Regions from separate parts of the Mycobacteroides franklinii genome, predicted to be linked through region 2. Evidence: predicted binding sites of a transcription regulator. Region 2 holds the regulator's gene; the other holds the start of a gene.

Region 1 (7,120 bases), on a different contig from region 2:
CGGTTCGAACCGGCTACCGATGGCCGCACCAATCTGGAGCAGCGCTACATCACCGGACACCGCTGGTGCGATACGGAGGAGATCGCCGCCCTCATCGCGTCCGGTGAGCAGGTTTACCCGAATCAGCTGGGAGAACTGCTTGGTGAGGCCGCCACTGCCGCCGATGCGGTAGCCACCGGCGCTCGGCGCGAGCCAATCCAAATCGGGTGAGTCTGGTCACCGCCCCTCCCGCCACAAAATCGCTGGTGTGGGCGCATTAGACTGGTAGCAGACCCCGAGATTCAGGAGCCCCCAGTTGACTAGCACGACCAATGGAACGTCCCCCGAGACCGGCACCGGTACCGCGCGCGTGAAGCGCGGTATGGCCGAGATGCTCAAGGGGGGCGTCATCATGGACGTCGTCACGCCCGAGCAGGCAAAGATCGCTGAGGATGCCGGCGCGGTGGCCGTGATGGCGTTGGAGCGGGTGCCTGCGGACATCCGTGCCCAGGGTGGGGTGTCGCGGATGAGTGATCCGGACATGATCGACGGCATCATCAACACCGTCAGCATCCCTGTGATGGCCAAGGCGCGTATTGGGCATTTCGTGGAGGCGCAGATTCTGCAGAGCCTCGGTGTGGACTACATCGACGAGTCCGAGGTGCTCACGCCCGCCGATTACACCAACCACATCGACAAGTGGAAATTCACGGTGCCGTTTGTGTGTGGTGCCACGAATTTGGGTGAGGCGCTGCGCCGTATCACCGAGGGTGCGGCGATGATCCGTTCCAAGGGCGAGGCCGGCACCGGTGATGTGTCCAACGCGACCACGCATATGCGCAAGATCGGCGGCGAGATTCGTCGGCTCACCTCGTTGGCTGAGGACGAGTTGTATGTTGCGGCAAAGGAACTGCAGGCACCGTATGAGCTTGTGGTCGAGGTGGCTCGTGCCGGTAAGTTGCCGGTCACGTTGTTCACCGCTGGTGGTATCGCGACTCCGGCTGATGCGGCGATGATGATGCAGCTTGGTGCCGAGGGTGTGTTCGTGGGATCGGGCATTTTCAAGTCCGGTAATCCCGAGCAGCGCGCCGCGGCGATCGTGAAGGCCACCACTTTCTACGACGATCCGGATGTGCTGGCCAAGGTGTCGCGTGGTTTGGGTGAGGCGATGGTCGGTATCAACGTGGAGGACATCGCGCAGCCACACCGGCTCGCCGAGCGCGGCTGGTAAAACCATCTGATGGCCGATATCGAGGAGATCCTCACTCTCGAACAACTCGAGAAGGACATCTTCCGGGGCAATGTGACCCCCAGCAATCTTCGTCGGACTTTCGGAGGACAGGTTGCCGGGCAGTCGCTGGTCTCAGCGGTTCGTACCGTGGAACCGCAGTATCTCGTTCACTCGTTGCACGGATACTTCCTGCGGCCCGGAAATCCCAACGAGCCCACCGTGTTTCTTGTGGACCGGGTCCGCGATGGCAGGTCGTTCTGCACACGGCGCGTCACCGCGATCCAGGACGGGCAAGCGATTTTCAGCATGTCGGCGTCGTTCCAGACGCTTGATAGCGGTATCGAACATCAGGACCTCATGCCGCCGGTGCCCGATCCCGAGGATCTGCCGGATGCGCAGGACCAGGACTCTTTCAACCGTGACCTGTTCCGGCAGTTCGCCGAGTGGGACATCCGGATCGTGCCCGACGAGCTCATGGGCAGGAACCCGCGGCTGGCCGCCCAGCAGCGGGTGTGGTTCCGCTGCCGCAAGCACCTGCCCGACGACCCGGTGCTGCACATCTGCGCGCTGGCGTACATGAGCGATCTGACGCTGCTGAGCTCGTCGAAGGTGCCGCACCGGGATGCGGTGCTGCAGACCGCATCGCTGGATCATGCGCTGTGGTTCCTGCGGCCCTTCCGTGCCGACGAATGGATGCTGTACGACGAGACATCGCCGTCGGCCGGGTTCGGTCGGGCGCTGACGCAGGGCCGCATCTTCAATCGCGACGGAACCATGGTGGCTGCGGTGGTGCAGGAGGGACTTACCCGCATCGAGCGCAACCCCGAAGAGGCGTCGGTAGCCCGAGGGAACATGGCGTGAGCCCCCTCGTCGGTGTGCTGGCGTTGCAGGGCGATGTCAGGGAACATGTTGCTGCCCTGAAAGATTCGGGCGCAGACGTACTGGGTGTGCGCCGTCCCGAGGAACTCGGCAAGGTGGACGGGCTGGTCATTCCCGGCGGGGAGTCGACCACGATGAGCAATTTGCTGCGCGTGTTCGAACTGTTGGACCCGCTAACCGAACGCCTGCGTGATGGGCTGCCGGTCTACGGCTCGTGTGCCGGCATGATCCTGCTGGCCAGCGAGATATTGGATACCCGCCCGGACGCGGTCGCGCTCGGTGCCATCGATATGACGGTGCGGCGCAACGCATTCGGGCGCCAGGTGGATTCTTTCGAAGGTGATCTGGATTTTGCCGGGCTTGGCGATGCGATGCATGCGGTGTTCATCCGGGCGCCGTGGGTGGAACGCGTCGGTGACGATGTCGAGGTGCTGGCCAGCGCTCAGGGGCACCCGGTTGCGGTAAGGCAGGGGAGCGCGCTGGCGACGGCGTTTCACCCCGAGGTGACCGGCGACCGTCGGGTGCACGAGCTGTTTGTCGACATGGTGCGCGCGTCCTGATAGGTGCGGCGCGTGCCCACCTCTATGCGACAAACTGGGCGTATGGCGTTTTGTCGCATAGAGCTGGGCACTGGTGGGTGGTGTCTTCCAGCTGATCGGCGATCTTGACGCCTCGGTAGATGAGGCGCCGGAAGATCCGACACGCTGTACATCACCAGCGCAGCATGGGCATCGGCCGCAGCGGGTGCTTGAGCGTCCACTTTCCAGCCGTCCGCAACAAGAATCCGTGAAATCCGCCGTACGGCAACGCCTCTACGACCTCGCGTACATCCGAACGCTCCAGTCCGGTCCAGGCGTACAGCCCGTGGAACGCATCGACCCGGTCGCCCAACCGAAACATCTCGACCCATAGATCCTCGGCCGACCTCAGCTTGTGGTGGTCGGCCACCATCGCCTTGACCCGACCGGCGTCGGTAATTCCGAATTCGGGTGCCAACTGCTCGGCCAGCGTGACCGACGGATCCAGATAGTCCCAGGTTCCCGCCGTCCAGATGCCGATATCGTGCGTCGCCCACGCCAACGCGATCTCGGGCGGCGCCTCGGTCATGCCGAGAAGCCGCAGCTGGTAGTTCATGCCCCGATAGAGATGATTGCGGTAATCGGTGAGGCTGTCGCCGATCGTGGCCGCGTAACGGTCCAGCACCGTGTCGATGATCGGGTCTTCCACCAGTACGGTCATGCAGTTCACCCTATGTTCCCGCCGCTGGCCTGCTGCCCAGACTGAGTCGCGCCACGGATTGCGGCCGAAAAACGTCGTCAATTTCGGAGTCGGCACTCCCGGAAGCACTGGCCATCTGGGACTCGCGAGTACACTCGGGCAGCGCAAAGGACGACGAAAGAGGTACAGGGGTACATGAGCGGCCATTCCAAGTGGGCCACCACCAAGCATCAGAAGGCCGTCAAAGACGCGCGCCGTGGCAAAGAGTTCGCCAAGCTGATCAAGAACATCGAGGTCGCCGCGCGTACCGGCGGCGGCGATCCGGCTGGTAACCCCACGCTCTACGACGCCATCCAGAAGGCCAAGAAGACGTCGGTGCCCAACGACAACATCGAGCGGGCCCGCAAGCGCGGCGCCGGTGAAGAGGCTGGTGGTGCCGACTGGCAGACCATCATGTACGAGGGCTATGGCCCCAATGGTGTTGCGGTGCTTGTCGAATGCTTGACCGATAACCGCAACCGCGCCGCCGGCGAGGTCCGCGTCGCGATGACCCGCAACGGCGGCAGCATGGCGGACCCGGGTTCGGTGTCCTACCTGTTCTCCCGCAAGGGCATGGTCACCCTGGAGAAGGGGAGCCTGTCGGAGGACGACGTGCTGACGGCCGTGCTGGAAGCGGGTGCCGAGGAGGTCAATGACCTCGGCGAGAGCTTCGAAGTCGTCTCCGAGCCCACCGATCTGGTCGCGGTGCGTCAGGCGCTGCAGGATGCCGGCATCGATTACGACTCGGCGGAAGCCAGCTTCCAGCCGTCGGTGACGGTTCCGGCCGACGTCGACACCGCGCGCAAGGTGTTCAAGCTCGTCGACGCGCTGGAGGACAGCGACGACGTACAGAACGTCTACACCAACGTGGACTTGTCTGACGAGGTGCTGGCCGCGCTCGACGAAGACTGACCGTGCCCGCCGACCAATCGCGTTGGCGTGCTAGTCCACTCCGACGGGCGTCTTCTTCTCCGTTACCCCGGCGGCCCAGAACGCCAACACCACCACAGCAGTGGTGACGAGCACCGCACCAATGGTGTCGGTGAAGTAGTGGTACCCGCAGGCGACCTGCCCGAGCAGTCCGAGCATGCTGATGATTCCGGCGACGATGTATGCCCATAGGGCTCCGCCGGCGACCAGCACCAGCATCCCCATGACGGCCACGACGAAGGTGGTATGGCCGCTGGGGTAGGCGAGGTAACCGCTGCCCTTCTCGCGGCCAACCAGCATTTTGGTGCCTTGAGTGGTCCAATTCGCCACGAACGGGCATGCGAGCACCACAGCGGCGACCCGCCAGTGCCGTCGATACAGCTCGAACCCGAGGCACACCACGAGCACCGGAACAAGAAACTCCCAGTCGGTGAAGAACAGCAGCCAACGCGGCTGCACCCCGAATACAACCTGGGTCACATCGAAAAACCGCGCGTCGAAAGGTGTCGAACCCTTCCCGACGGAGAATCCGAGCACCAGCATCGCGAGGACGCCGAGGGGCGGCCACCACTGAATCGTTTTCTCGCTGGGCAGTTTTCCGGCAGACACTCCGACGACAGTAATCGGCCGCAGACCTCGACCCCGAATCGTGTCGGCCGACGGGAATCAAACGTCGCGGGGCGGCGTTATTGTGATGTCAACGACTGTTGGTCAACAAGTGTTGACAGTGTATGTCAGGCAGGCGTACATCTAAGACATCCACAAAAGTGAGGGGAGGCCCGTCATGGCCACACAAACCGTCGCCCCGGCGCCTGAATCGACAACAACCCTATGGCGCACCACGCGCGCCGTTCTCGCATTGCCGTTCACCGTGGCGGTCCTGGTTCCACTGGTCATCCTCTACGGAGTGGGCGTCGAAGTGCCCTCCTGGATGTCGGATCAGATGTCCATGACGGCAACCGTGATCGGCACCCTGCTGATCGCCGCGGGCTTGTTCCTGGTGACCCGCACCGTCGCACTCTTCGATCAGCCGGGCAGTCGACATGTACGCAGCCCGCTGGTCACCGGCGTCGTCGCCATCCTGCTGGGCGAGGCGTTCGCCGTGAACTCGGTGGGACTACTGATCTGGACCGCGGTGTTTGTGGTGATGAGCGCCCTCTACTTCGCGGTGGTCGACGAGCACGGGGCGTTGAAGGTTCGGTCCTGACCACGCTGAGCGCGTGCTAGGGCGCCGGAATGTCGACGTAGTGCTGAATGATCGGCGCCATCCAGTTCACGATGTCCTGGTGCGTCATATCGATGACGGGGCTGAGTCGCAGAATGTAGCGGCCGACGGCAAATCCGATCATCTGGGCGCCGATCAGCGCGGCCCGCTCCGCGGCGTGATCGGCTAAGAGCGCCTCGAATGCGGGCAGGGACTGGTCGGTGAAGATCTCGACCATGCGCAGTCTGGCCTCTTCGTTGGATACCGCGGCGCGCAGCAGCGCCACCATGGTGTCGTCCACCTCCCAGCGCTCCAGGAAGTGCTGAACGATGACTGTGCCCAGCTCTTTGTGGGGTACGTCGCTCAGTTCGGGGAGGCATAGATCGAAGTTGGCGGCGGCCGCGAACAACTTGCCCTTATTGCCGTAGTACCGCATGACCAGTGATGGGTCGATGCCCGCGGTTGCGGCGATGGCCCGGATGGTGGCCTTCTCGTAGCCGACGCTGGCGAATTGCTCCTGAGCAGCCTCGAGGATGGCCGCGCGGGTGGCGTCCGATCGCCGAGGTTCGGGGGGCATGCGCTGAGCTTAGGCCAACGAGTGTTGACATTTGCAGTGCCCTCGCGTGTTGCTCGCCCGATGGCCCGGACACCTCGATATGCTGATCGAACAACTGTTCTACAGCGAGAGGGCTGGCACGTGCGAGTAATGGGAGTCGACCCGGGTCTCACTCGGTGCGGTCTGTCCATGGTTGAGGCATCTTCGGGCCGCAAGGTGGTGGCGCTGGATGTCGATGTCGTGCGCACCCCCGCCAATCAAGCTCTGCCGCAACGACTTCTAGCGATCAGCGAGGTCGTCGAACACTGGATGGACACCCATCGACCCGATGTGATCGCCATCGAGCGCGTCTTCGCTCAGCAGAACGTGTCCACCGTGATGGGCACCGCTCAAGCCGGCGGGGTGATCGCGCTTTGTGCCGCCAAACGGGGGATCGAGGTGTATTTCCACACGCCGTCGGAGGTCAAGGCTGCGGTCACCGGCAACGGGCGGGCAGATAAATCCCAAGTGACCGCAATGGTCACCCGCATCCTCAACCTGCAGACCGCACCGAAGCCCGCCGACGCCGCCGATGCACTGGCCCTGGCAATCTGTCACTGCTGGCGTGCGCCCATGCTGGCGAGAATGGCCAAAGCGGAAGCGGCGGCGGAAGCGCAACGGAAGGCCTTCGCGGCGCGGATGAAAGCGGCGGTTCGGTGATGGCCGGCCGGCGCGAAGAACGGAGTGCGGCGTGATTGCATCGGTCAACGGCGAGGTCATCGACATCGCGCTCGATCACGTGGTGATCGAGGCTGCCGGGGTGGGATACCGCGTCAACGCCACCCCTGCGACGCTCTCGACGCTGCGGCGCGGCACCCAGATGCGGCTGATCACGGCGATGATTGTCCGCGAAGATTCGATGACGCTCTATGGCTTCACCGACACCGATGCCCGCGACCTGTTTCTGACGCTGCTCGGTGTCTCCGGTGTGGGGCCCAAGATCGCCATGGCCACCCTTGCGGTCTACGACGCGCCCACCCTGCGGCAGGCGTTGGCCGACGGGGATGTCGCCGCGCTGACCCGTGTGCCCGGCATCGGTAAGCGT
Region 2 (7,120 bases):
TGGTGGCCCGAATTCATACCGAGGGCCAAGTGCAATCCACCGAGCACCTGGCGGATGGCACACGGGTCGTTGGCCGGGTGCCGCACGCGCTGGCGGCTGTCCTCCTGGGCCGTTAGTAAGGGCTTTGGTCGCGCGGGACGAACCGCGGCGGGACGTGTGCCCGCACCGGCGGCGGCGTTCCCTCGAAGCGCTCGATTTGCACCAGCACGTGTTGGCCGGTGCAGCCCTGCGCCAACGACGAGGTTCCCGAGTCATCGGTCAGCACATTCGGATTGCCATGCGCGCAGGGCGAATCCGGGTCGGCGGGATCGATGGGGTCGAACCAGGCCCCCGTGGACAATTGCACGACCCGGGGACGTAGGCCCTCGTCGAGAACCGCCCCGGCCAGACAAGTGCCACGGTCGTTGAATACCCGCACCACGTCACCGTCGGCGATACCGCGTGTGGCGGCGTCGTCCGGGTGGATACGTAAGGGTTCGCGTCCCTGGACCTTCGATCCCTGGCTGGTGCGGCCGAAGTCGAGCTGGCTGTGCAGCCGGGTACGCGGCTGGTTGGCGATCAGATGCAGCGGAAAGTGTTCGGCCCGTTTTCCCTTGAGCCATTCGGTGGGCTCATACCAGCGGGGGTGTCCGCCGCAGTCGGCGTATCCGAACCCGTCGATAGTCTCCGAGAAGATCTCGATACGTCCGCTGGGGGTATGTAGTGGGTGCGCGTCGGGGTTCTCGCGGAAGTCCGACAGCAGGGTCAAACCGGGATCGGTCGGCAACTCCAGGGAGCCGCTGTCCCAGAATTCGTCGAAGGACGGCACCGGGAAATTCAGGGCGGCAGCCCATTCGGCGTAGATGTGGCGCAACCACTCGGAGGCGGTGCGCCCTTCGGTGAACTGCGCGCCGAACCCGAGCCGGTCGGCCAGCGCCGAGAACGTCGTGTAATCGTCCTGGGAGTTGGCATACGGCGGTGCCACAGCTTTCATCGCCACCAGCAACGGATCATTGCGGCTGCCGGAGAAGTCGTCACGCTCCAGGCTGGTGGTGGACGGCACCACGATGTCGGCGTGTTTGGCCATCGCCGTCCACACCGGATCGTGCACCACCACGGTGTCGACGCGGGCCAGCGCACGGCGCAGCCTGGGTAGATTCTGGTGGTGGTGGAAGGGATTTCCGCCCGCCCAGTACACACATCTGATATCCGGCAAGGTCAGTGTTTGGCCGTTGTATGCCAACGTCTCGCCGGGTCGCAGCAGTAGCTCGCTGATGGCCGCCACCGGGATGAACGTCTCGACGGGGTTGGGTCCCTGCGGGAAGGTCGGCAGCGGGCAACTCACCGGGGCCAGCCCGGGCTCGTTCATCGACCCGTAGCCATGTCCGAAACCGCCTCCGGGGATGCCGATCTGACCGAGCATCGCGGCCAAGGTGAGTCCCATCCATGGCGCCTGCTCGCCGTGGCGTACCCGTTGCAGCGACCAGCTGACGGTCACCAGGGTGCGCCCGGCCGCCATGCGGCGCGCCAAGCTGCGCAGCCCGCCGGCGTCCAGACCGCTGAGGTTCTGCGCCCATTCCGGGCTCTTGGGCACGCCATCGTCGGTGCCCAGTAGGTAGCGCTCGAATCGTTCGTGACCGGTGCAATAGGTGCGCAAGAAGGTCAAGTCCGCCAGGCCCTCGGTGGCGAGCACGTGTGCCAGCGCGAGCATGACCGCGACATCGGTTCCGGGAACTGGTGCGTGCCATTCGCATTCGCCGTCGATATCGTCGCGCAGTGGACTGAACGAGACGATGCGTCCACCACGGCCGCGGAACCGGTTGAGGGCATCGCGCGCGGGGTGGGCGGTGGTTCCGCCGTGGTTGACGCCCGTGTTCTTCAGGGCGATTCCGCCGAATGACACCAGCAGATCGGTGTTCTCGACGATGACATCCCAGGACGTTGACCTCTTGAACAGTCCGTCATGGGTTCCGATCACGTGCGGCATGATGACGCCGGTCGCACCGAGGCTGTACGAGTGACGGGAAAAGGTGTACCCACCAAGGAGTTTCAGGAATCGATGAACCTGGCTCTGCGCGTGGTGAAAGCGCCCCGCGCTGGCCCAGCCGTACGATCCGCCGTAGATGGCCTCGTTGCCGTGGGTGTCGACGATGCGCCGTAGCTCAGCGGCCAGCAGTTCGGTGAGCTCATCCCAAGACACCTCCACGTACTCGTCGGAACCGCGCGCCGCGCTGGGGCCGGGACCGTCGCGTAACCAGCCGCGGCGGACCGACGGCGCCGTCACCCGAGCCCGGTGCCGGATCGAGCCGGGGATGTTGTGCAGCAGCGGGGAAGGGTCGGTGTCTGTGTCCAAGGGGGTGACGCCGATCACTTCGCCGTCACGAACCTCGGGCGTGAATGCCCCCCAGTGGGTATGTGAAAGTGCCGGCCTGGTCACCCTGATCAGCCTAGGCTTTCTGTCCGTCGAAACCAGGTAGGCGAGTACCAACCGACCAGTGGGTTGGTATACATTCTGCCGAGTACGTAAACCCAAACCGGAAGGTGATCATGGCCGGCGCCGTCAAGTTCAAACGCACCATTTTCGAACCCGAGCACGAACTGTTCCGCGAGTCGTTCAAGACCTTCCTGGAACGGCATGCCGAGCCGTACCGGGAGGAGTGGGACGAGAACAAGATCGTCGACCGCTCGCTGTGGGTCGAGGCCGGCAAGCAGGGCTTTTTGGGCACTGACATGCCCGAGGAGTTCGGCGGCGGCGGCCTTGTCGATTTCCGCTACAACGCCATCATCGGCGAAGAGATCACCAAGGCTCGTCAGTCGGGTATCGGTTTCACTTTGCACAACGATGTCGCGGGTCCGTACTTCCGGGATCTGGCCAACGACGAGCAGAAGGCCCGCTGGTTCCCGGGATTCTGTTCCGGCGAGCTGATCTCGGCAATCGCGATGACCGAGCCGGGCACCGGTAGTGACCTGCAGGGCATCAAGACCCGCGCCGTCAAGGACGGCGATCATTACATTCTCAATGGGTCCAAGACCTTCATCACCAACGGCATCAACGCCGATCTGGTCATCGTGGTCGCACAGACCGACCCCGAGAAGGGTGCGCTGGGCTTCAGCCTCATCGTCGTGGAGCGCGGCATGGAGGGCTTTGAGCGCGGCCGCAAGCTCGACAAGATGGGCCTTGACGCACAGGACACCGCCGAGCTGTCCTTCACCGATGTCCGCGTGCCCGCCGCCAACCTGCTGGGTGACGAGGGCCAGGGCTTCATCTACCTGATGCAGAACCTGCCCCAGGAGCGCATGTCGATTGCCGTCGTCGCGGCCGCCGCGATGGAAACCATGCTTGAGGCGACCATCCAGTACACGTCCGAACGTAAGGCGTTTGGCAAGCCCATCAAGAGCTTCCAGAACAGCCGCTTTGTGTTGGCCGAACTCGCCACCGATGCCACGATGATCCGGATCATGGTCGACGAGTTCATCACGCTGCTCAACAAGAAGGAATTGAGTGTTGAGCAGGCAGCGATGGCCAAGTGGTACAGCACCGAGAAGCAGGTCCACCTGATCGACCGCTGCCTGCAGCTGCACGGTGGTTACGGCTTCATGCGTGAGTACCCGGTGGCCCGGGCGTACATGGACTCCCGTATCCAGACGATCTATGGCGGAACCACCGAGATCATGAAGGAGATCATCGGGCGTTCGCTCTAGTCGCCTATGCATATTCGTGACGCCACAGCCGCTGACGCGGCCGCGTGTGCGGCGATCTATGCCCCGTATGTGACCGATACGGCTATTTCGTTTGAGGAGGTGCCGCCGTCGGATGTCGTTCTTGCCGAACGCATCCAGACGGCGGCCCACCGCCACGCCTGGCTGGTCGCCGAGGATGGCGGGGAAATTCTCGGGTATGCCTATGCGGCGCCCTGGAAGGCACGCTCGGCCTACCGATGGGCCTGTGAGGTCAGCGTGTATGTCGATGGTGCGCGACGCCAGCGCGGCGCGGGCCGCCAGCTGTACACGGCATTGCTTGACCGGCTTCGCGATCTTGGTTACCGCACGGTGCTGGCGGGTGTCGTAGTGCCCAACGCTGCGAGCGAAAAGCTGCACCTGGCAATGGGATTCGAGCAGGTCGCGCTCTACCGCAGGATTGGCTACAAGCTGGGCAGCTGGCAGGACGTTGCGTATTTCCAGCTATTTCTGCCGCCCTCGGACGGTCATGCGGATGATGATTCCGCGCCCGGGCCACCGCCCGGACAGGCCTAGATCTTCCGGATAACGGTGACAACCTTGCCGAGGATGGCGGCGTCGTTACCGGGAATCGGTTCGAACAGCGGGTTGTGCGGCATCAGCCAGACCTGACCCGCCGTCCGCTTGAATGTCTTGACGGTCGCTTCGCCGTCGATCATCGCCGCCACGATATCGCCGTTGTCGGCGACGTTCTGCTGGCGAACCACCACCCAGTCGCCATCGCAGATCGCCGCGTCGACCATCGACTCACCGACGACCTTGAGCAGGAACAACGAGCCCTCGCCGACGAGCTCACGGGGGAGTGGGAACACATCCTCGACGGCCTCCTCGGCCAGGATGGGACCACCGGCCGCGATACGCCCCAGCACGGGCACGAATGTCGGTTCCGGCAGGTCGCCCGAGCCGATGACGTCGGTGGTGACCGATGCGCCGCGGGTTTCCTCGAGTCCTCGAACATCAACGGCGCGCGGACGATTGGGATCGCGCCGCAGGAATCCCTTCTGTTCGAGGGTGCGTAGCTGATGGGCGACCGATGAGGTGGAGGTGAGCCCGACGGCGTCTCCGATTTCGCGGATGCTCGGGGGGTAGCCCCGTTCATTCACCGATGCGCGGATGACCTCCAGGATGGTCCGCTGGCGCTCGGTCAGTGAACCGGTGGCGGGTCCCTTGCTGGGTGTATCGCTCATGGGCCCGAATCTAGACCTGTCGACGACATTTATCAAACATGTGTTCGATGCGTGTCGTGCATCCTGCCTGGCAGGTCGGCTGAGCGGCGCATCTGCACTGGTCAGAGGCGCTTGTCGGTGGTGAATGCTACAAATCGATCACATGTTCGGATATCGAACACATGATCGAGTACATTCGAACATAAGAGCGAACGGGCAAACCGATCGACAGGACAGGAAGGCATTGCAGATGAGCACAAACGTTCTCGCCACGCCACGTAGTTCTCACGTCCGCGCGAACACGACGCGCGAATGCGCGCCACAAGTACGGGCGTACAGCGCGGAATATCCGCGGACTCAGCGTCGGGCACTGCCGGTGCGCACGGTCGCTTACCGCCGGCCCGCCGGGCGGCCGGTCGCGTACCGGGGTACCGGTATCCGCGTCTCGGCCGCAGTTCATGGTCGCCGCCCCGTGAGCCTGAAAGCCACCCTTGTCGTCGCGGTGGGCGCTGCGGTCGCGACGATGTGGCTGTTGATGCTCGGCCAGGTCAGCGCCGCAGGAGTCGGTGGAGCGGGTGTGCCGGATCGTGTGGCGGTCGTTCAGGTCGCGCCTGGAGAGACCCTGGCTGACGTGGCCTCGCGTGTTGCGCCGGAGGCGCCGCGCTCAGCGGTGGTTTCCAAGATTCGTGAACTCAATGAACTCGACTCGGCGACAGTGCAAGCCGGTCAGACGCTGGTTTCTCCGGTCGGCTGATCGGCGCACGGACGTGACCTTCGGGCGTGCGGGAGCACGGGTATCCTCGACACCGGTCTGGGCGCGCTGCGCGGTGCGTCAGCCCGCCCGGGCCAACGACATGGAGTTCAGAACCGGCGAAGGAGCAGTAATGCACTGTCCGTTCTGCCGTCATCCTGACTCGCGCGTTGTCGATTCCCGTGAGGCGGACGAGGGCCAGGCGATACGGCGCCGCCGATCGTGCCCGGAGTGTGGCCGTCGTTTCACCACCGTGGAGACCGCTGTGCTGGCCGTGGTGAAGCGCAGTGGCGTCACCGAGCCGTTCAGTCGCGACAAGGTCATCAAGGGTGTGCGCCGGGCCTGCCAGGGCCGCGATGTCGACGACGATGCGCTGAATCTGCTGGCCCAGCAGGTTGAGGACGCCGTCCGGGCTGCCGGATCCCCGGAAATCCCTAGCAATGAGGTGGGCCTGGCGATACTCGGCCCGCTGCGCGACCTGGACGAGGTTGCATACCTGCGTTTCGCCTCGGTGTATCGAGGGTTCAGCTCCGCCGAGGACTTCGAACGTGAAATCGCCGCGCTGAGAGCGCATCGGGACGCGCCGACAGGATCCTGACCTGCCGGCGCGGTGTCGGTTGCGCTAATCCAATGTGAGCGATTGATCGGCGACGACGCGGCCACCGATCGTCACCCAGCCCTCAGGGCTCCACTGCGTGAGAATCTGCGATCCCTTGCCCTGATTGATGATCAGGTCGCGGCTCAACAAATCAGTCATCCGTGCCGCTACGGACCCAGTCGCTTCGTCCTCGCTGACCCCCAGGTCGGATGCGAACACCCGTGATCGCACCAGGCTGGCGTCGCGATCCTGCCACGCCCATACGCAATGCAACAGCTCGTCCGCATAGTCGGCGGGGTCGGCGGCCTCCACATCGGCAGGGGAGTCCGTTTCGTGGAAATCGGTCTCTGGGGCCCAATCGGACCGGGCCTGTATCCACGTGCGGTCGTCGTAGCTCACAGGTAGCACGCCCGCGGGTACCTGCAGGGTGTTGACCGGTGTTCCGCGTTCGCGCAGCCACCATGCGAGCCCCACTGTCGGATGCCCGGCAAAGGGAAGCTCGGCTGCCGGAGTGAAGATCCGTAGATGTGCGGTGTTGGATCCTTCGGCTGGAAGATCGACGAAAACTGTTTCGCTGAAACCTAACCGGGCAGCGATCTGCTGTCGATCCGGCGCCGCTACGTCGGCACCGTTGACGATCCCCAAGGGATTGCCGAAGTTGCCTGTCTCGTCGGTGAATACGCGTACAACCGCGACGTCAACGCTCATTCCTCGACTCTACGTCCCGCATGCGCTACCTGCGACGGTACCCGTGAACAGGGCAAATCTTTGGTGGCGCTTCAGCTCTCGAGGTTATGTGGCGCTGCGCTCGTCGGTGCCCATGGCGTCGAGGACCGCCATGCGGGTGCGTGCGGCCCCGCCGATGGCGTGTTCGGTGACCCCGGTGCG

What was found. Region 2 encodes LexA, which represses DNA repair genes until DNA is damaged. Its sites were predicted from a motif close to CGAACANNTGTTCG; they were not measured.
Region 1: the regulator LexA is predicted to act here: its motif matches at 6,145-6,158, upstream of ruvC (crossover junction endodeoxyribonuclease RuvC).

What each region holds. Positions count from the first base shown of each region.
Region 1 is NZ_MLIK01000024.1:123,332-130,451, forward strand. It holds gene BKG76_RS20020 (NUDIX hydrolase) at 1-210, shown strand, start outside; gene pdxS (pyridoxal 5'-phosphate synthase lyase subunit PdxS) at 296-1,210, shown strand; gene BKG76_RS20030 (acyl-CoA thioesterase) at 1,220-2,071, shown strand; gene pdxT (pyridoxal 5'-phosphate synthase glutaminase subunit PdxT) at 2,068-2,649, shown strand; gene BKG76_RS20040 (hypothetical protein) at 2,801-3,328, opposite strand; gene BKG76_RS20045 (YebC/PmpR family DNA-binding transcriptional regulator) at 3,503-4,258, shown strand; gene BKG76_RS20050 (phosphatase PAP2 family protein) at 4,289-4,885, opposite strand; gene BKG76_RS20055 (hypothetical protein) at 5,061-5,483, shown strand; gene BKG76_RS20060 (TetR/AcrR family transcriptional regulator) at 5,500-6,057, opposite strand; gene ruvC (crossover junction endodeoxyribonuclease RuvC) at 6,178-6,735, shown strand; gene ruvA (Holliday junction branch migration protein RuvA) at 6,767-7,120, shown strand, end outside.
Region 2 is NZ_MLIK01000027.1:2,389-9,508, reverse strand. It holds gene hflX (GTPase HflX) at 1-116, shown strand, start outside; gene BKG76_RS23105 (molybdopterin-dependent oxidoreductase) at 113-2,416, opposite strand; gene BKG76_RS23100 (acyl-CoA dehydrogenase family protein) at 2,527-3,681, shown strand; gene BKG76_RS23095 (GNAT family N-acetyltransferase) at 3,688-4,233, shown strand; gene lexA (transcriptional repressor LexA) at 4,230-4,904, opposite strand; gene BKG76_RS23085 (LysM peptidoglycan-binding domain-containing protein) at 5,134-5,637, shown strand; gene nrdR (transcriptional regulator NrdR) at 5,768-6,232, shown strand; gene BKG76_RS23075 (PhzF family phenazine biosynthesis protein) at 6,257-6,940, opposite strand; gene BKG76_RS23070 (alpha/beta fold hydrolase) at 7,025-7,120, opposite strand, start outside.